Regions from separate parts of the Priestia sp. YIM B13551 genome, predicted to be linked through region 1. Evidence: predicted binding sites of a transcription regulator. Region 1 holds the regulator's gene; the other holds the start of a gene.
What was found. Region 1 encodes LexA, which represses DNA repair genes until DNA is damaged. Its sites were predicted from a motif close to CGAACATATGTTCG; they were not measured.
Positions count from the first base shown of each region.

Region 1 (2,474 bases):
TATAGCGATGATGTTCATAGGTAATGGTGGATCCATGCTCTTCAGCAAGCTTCGGTTCTAATACACGAAAATGATTCATGAACTCTAAAATATCATCATAGGTGTAATGATTATGGCTCATCTCAGTGCGAATGGTCATGACGCCAATTTCAAAAGGACATAAAAAAACATCCACAGACAGCACGTTGCTAGACACGGTGGTGGAGGAAGTGTGTAAAGTAATGGTATGGTCTATTTTTTTTGAAAATCTAAGCAACCCTTCTTTTTCGCACGAGTCAGGGAATAGAATGCATTCAATGTAAGGAAGAAAATATTGATCCAGGCTATCATGAGATACGTAATATTGTTCTCCGTAGTATTCTTTTTCTAAATGTTTGTTTTGAATGGAAAAAAACTCGAACAAATTTGCTTCCAGTGCATGAACAAGCTGCTCTTTATTTTTTCGGTCAAAGGAAAAAGGAAAAAGAAACATGTTCATTGCTTTGGTAGGTACAATGGTTTGAAATGGTTCTGTTTTCCTTGGTGTATTGGTCATAAACTACATCCTTTTTATAGTCGGTTGTATTTCCTTGTAAGAGTCGAGGAAATGCAGATAGAAAGTAAAGGATAAAACAAGCTTTATAAAAACCGTTCTACCTGCCTGCGATGATTCAACGTATCATTTATAATATGCCAATTTTTTTAGAAAACAAACGTAAAAAAACCAACTAACATCATGATTAGTTGGTTTTACATACAGTGTCTGATTAGTGAATCGTGCGATATACACCAGTTACTTTTCCTAAAATCGTTACGTGGCGAAGAATAATAGGCGCCATCGTTGAATTTTCAGGCTGTAAACGAACGAAATTTTCTTCTTTAAAGAAGCGTTTTACCGTTGCTTCGTTGTCTTCGGTCATAGCGACCACAATATCTCCATTATTAGCTGTTTGCTGCTGACGTACGATTACCATATCGCCATCTAGAATACCTGCTTCAATCATACTTTCTCCCATAATTTCAAGCATAAATACATGATCATCTGGAGAAACGAATTTATCTGGAAGAGGGAAATATTCTTCCACATTTTCAACGGCTGTTATAGGAAGACCCGCTGTTACTTTACCAATAACAGGAACATTAATGACATTGCTTTTAGGGATGTTTACTTCGTCTAGTTGAAGAACTTCGATTGCTCTCGGTTTTGTTGGATCTCTGCGAATTAACCCTTTGCTTTCTAAACGAGCTAAATGCCCGTGTACAGTGGAGCTAGAGGCTAATCCTACCGCTTCCCCAATCTCGCGAACAGAAGGCGGATAACCTTTTAATTTTACTTCGTGCTTAATAAAATCTAGTATGTCTTGTTGACGTTTTGATAGCTTCATATTTTTCACCTCGATTTTAGCTATTCTTTAGGTGAATTATACCACGTGATGTGTCAATATACAAACATAAGTTCGAAGAATTCCATTGACAGAAACAAATGTTCTCACTAAAATAAGAACATATATTCTGATAGGGGGATCATAATATGCAACAATTCTTACATTCTATGAAACATTACGCTATTTTTTTTGCAGTTATCGCTGCACTTACATATGTATTGACGCTGGTTTTAGGAGCGGATAAAGTAGATTTAGACAAATATTCAACGGTTACTATTACAAAAGGAGATACGCTTTGGGACTTGTCCAACAAGTATCATAATCACCATCATTTGACCACCAATGAATTTGTCAAATGGGTTGAAGAAGTCAATGATTTAAACTCAGACACTGCCCAGTCTTTATCTCCTGGAGATAAATTATATATTCCTGTTTTAAAAAAAGAGTTACATAATCAAGTGGCAATTGAACAGTAGTGTGTAACGGCCGTTCCTGAATATTGTTAGAAGCCGAAAAGGTCGTGATAAAAGTGGATGCCATTATTTATTGCCGTGTCAGTACGGATAAAAAAACCCAAGAAACATCTTTACAGCGCCAGCAAGAAGAATTAAAAAAGCTTGCTGATCTTCACCATCTAAAGGTGAAAAAAGTCGTGATGGAAAAAGCAAGCGGATATGATGTAGACAGAGAGGGTATTTTGGATGTTCTTCATACAATGAAAGAAGAGAAAATATCTGTGCTGCTCATTCAAGACGAAACACGATTAGGCAGAGGAAACGCCCGAATTGCGCTGCTTCATGCTTTTCATAAAGAAAATGCTACAATCTATACGATTAGTCATCAAGGCCAGCTTCAGCTTTCAGAATCTGATTCAATGGTGTTAGATATTATTAGCTTAGTGGAAGAGCATCAGCGGAAATTACATAATGCTAAAATTAAAAGAGGAATGAAAAGAGCCGTAGAAAACGGTTATCGTCCGCAGCAAAATTTAAAAAATCAAGGAGTTAACTCGGGAAGAGAAAAAAAAGAAGCGCCGATTGAAGAAATTGTCCGCCTTCGTCATAACGGCTTAACCTTTGCTGAAATTTCAGTTACGCTAAAAGGTTTTGG
Region 1 covers NZ_JBHZOX010000002.1:1,044,261-1,046,734, reverse strand. The annotation lists gene ACFX4N_RS15045 (magnesium transporter CorA family protein) at 1-535, opposite strand, end outside; gene lexA (transcriptional repressor LexA) at 747-1,364, opposite strand; gene yneA (cell division suppressor protein YneA) at 1,511-1,840, shown strand; gene ACFX4N_RS15030 (YneB family resolvase-like protein) at 1,894-2,474, shown strand, end outside.

Region 2 (2,474 bases), 850 kb from region 1:
GCGCTGCTGTAGAAACGTCTGGCGTTCCTTCGGCAGACGTAGATTGAGATGCTGTTAAATAACCGCTCAACCACATTTTTTGTGCTTCTGTTAATGTCGGCAGAAGGCGATTAAGCAAATCTGCTTGTTCTTGATTAAAAGGGCTGTTTACTACCTTAAGTTGCAACACTGTCCACCTCACAAAAATATATAATTTAAATATGTATGCTTTTACGAATCATCTTCAACAACATTTAATACCTGTGTCTAATTAATCAATGATGTTTCCCTTCATACATTATTATTCCTATAGATTATATCAAATTTAATTATATAAATCATTAGAAAATTCTTATCAAATTCGTCTACCTGCATTTTATCGGAGAAGAATAAATTAGTAAAATACATATAATTGATAACTAGTATTAAGATCATTAATAATTGAAGCTGTAGTTACGTTTTTTATAAACACAGTTACTTCTATATTTGTTCATTCTACATCCTTCACATGAATATGAATATTTTGTAATTTTTAGAGAAGTTTTGTAGAAACGGTTTTCTTTCTCATTAGAATGTTACATAATAAATGTAACATTAATCCTTTTAAAAAACACTATACAGAAAAGACAGTATATTCTGAAATTTAGGACAGTTTATAGGTGGGCTAGCAACCTTTTATTCGATCTATTCATACACGTTGGAGAATATAAAGGGAAGCTTGCAGTACATACAATTCCCTTTTGCTCATCTCAAATGAAAGGACTGGCTTTTAAATCAGGTAATCTTTTTTAAGGAGGCTTCTCGAATGTTTTTACGAGAATTAACGAAAAGTGGGACGATAACTGTTTCTTACTATAAAGATGGAACGTTGCAAACGTGCAAAGGCCGCGTGCACAACTTAAATCTCCATCAGCAAATTCTATCCGTAAAAGACGAAAATGAAGCCGTTGTTTCCCTTCAGCTTTCTGATATTAAATCCATTCATTAGTATGTAAAATTAAGGAGGAATTCTCATGTGGAAAGATAATAAGCAAGCGCTTACAGATTTTGTGTCGGAAGATCGGTTTGAACTGAACTTATATTTAACGTATTTGCTTGATCAAATTTCGTATGACACGTCTAAACAATCCCCTTTTCTTCGTAAGCCTAATGAAACAACTAGTTAATATAGAAAAAAGCGCACAAATTTGTGCGCTTTTTTTAACGTGATGGCTCTACTTCAGCAATGCCTTCTTCTGGTTTTTCTTCGGCTTTTTTATTTGAAAGCTTGATCTGCCTTAAGAACAATGTGCATACCGCTCCTAAAATAATAAAAGCTAAGCCCATGAAAAAGACGCTGTGCAATGCGCTCATTAGCGAGGTCTTCAAAATTGGCACAATGCTGTCTGAAAGGGCAGCTGGAATACTCTTTAGCGCTTGGGGGCTAAACAGCATCTGCAGCACACTTTCAGGATTCGTATCAATCGCTTTTTTAAACCCGTCCGCAAAAGCACTTGCTTGAGCAGGCAATGTGTTTAAATATGGAACGAGTTTGTCAGTAAGAAGCGTACCTGATTTTGCATTCATCACCGCTCCTAAAATGGTAATACCGAACGTTCCTCCAATTGAACGGAAAAATTGACTTGATGATGTAACCACACCGAGCTCTTCTTTTGAAAAGCTCTCTTGAAGAGCAAGTGTTAAAATTGGCATCACAAGACCCATTCCTAAACCGATTATGGCCATATAAGAAGTGGCAACAAGCTTGCTAGTATGAAGGTCTAATGTTGTTAACAAGAAGAACCCTCCTGCCATAATGAGCATACCCGTTACGATTTGAGGCTTGATTCCAACTTTATAAACAAGCTGCCCTCCAATAATACTTGTTACAATCATTGAAATCATCATCGGCGTCATAATGGTACCGGATTCCGAGGCGCTGACTCCAACGATTCCTTGCATAAAGAACGGAACAAACGTAATGGCTCCGAACATGCCGATGCTCATAAAAAAGCCAATGATATTTAAAAGCGTAAACGTTCGGTTCTTAAATAAATACATCGGAAGAATCGGCTCTTTGGCTTTCGTTTCCACAATAATAAAGCTTATGATCCCAACAACAGCCAGTGTAAATAGACTAACAATTTGCCAAGAGTTCCAGTCGTAGTCTTTTCCTCCAAAGCTCAGGGCCAGAAGCAAGCTCACTACTCCGATAACCATTGTGAACATACCCGCTACATCGAATTTCACAGGTCCCGTATGTTTCTTTCCTTGAAGTCCCAGTGCAATAAAAACGGTAGCGAGTATCCCTACTGGCAAGTTGATGTAAAACACCCATTTCCAATTCAGTGAATCAACAATCCATCCGCCAATTTGTGGACCAATGACAGAAGCAAGACCGTAAATTCCTCCGAATACTCCTTGAAATTTTGCTCGTGCTTTTCCTGTAAATAAATCACCGATTACAATCATTGCCATCGGCATCATAACGCCACCGCCAATTCCTTGTAATGCAC
Region 2 covers NZ_JBHZOX010000002.1:194,699-197,172, forward strand. The annotation lists gene ACFX4N_RS10065 (assimilatory sulfite reductase (NADPH) flavoprotein subunit) at 1-166, opposite strand, end outside; gene ACFX4N_RS10070 (YolD-like family protein) at 785-967, shown strand; gene ACFX4N_RS10075 (hypothetical protein) at 993-1,145, shown strand; gene ACFX4N_RS10080 (MDR family MFS transporter) at 1,180-2,474, opposite strand, start outside.
Region 2: a site for LexA is predicted at 648-661, ahead of ACFX4N_RS10070 (YolD-like family protein). Genes of this name have one in related genera too.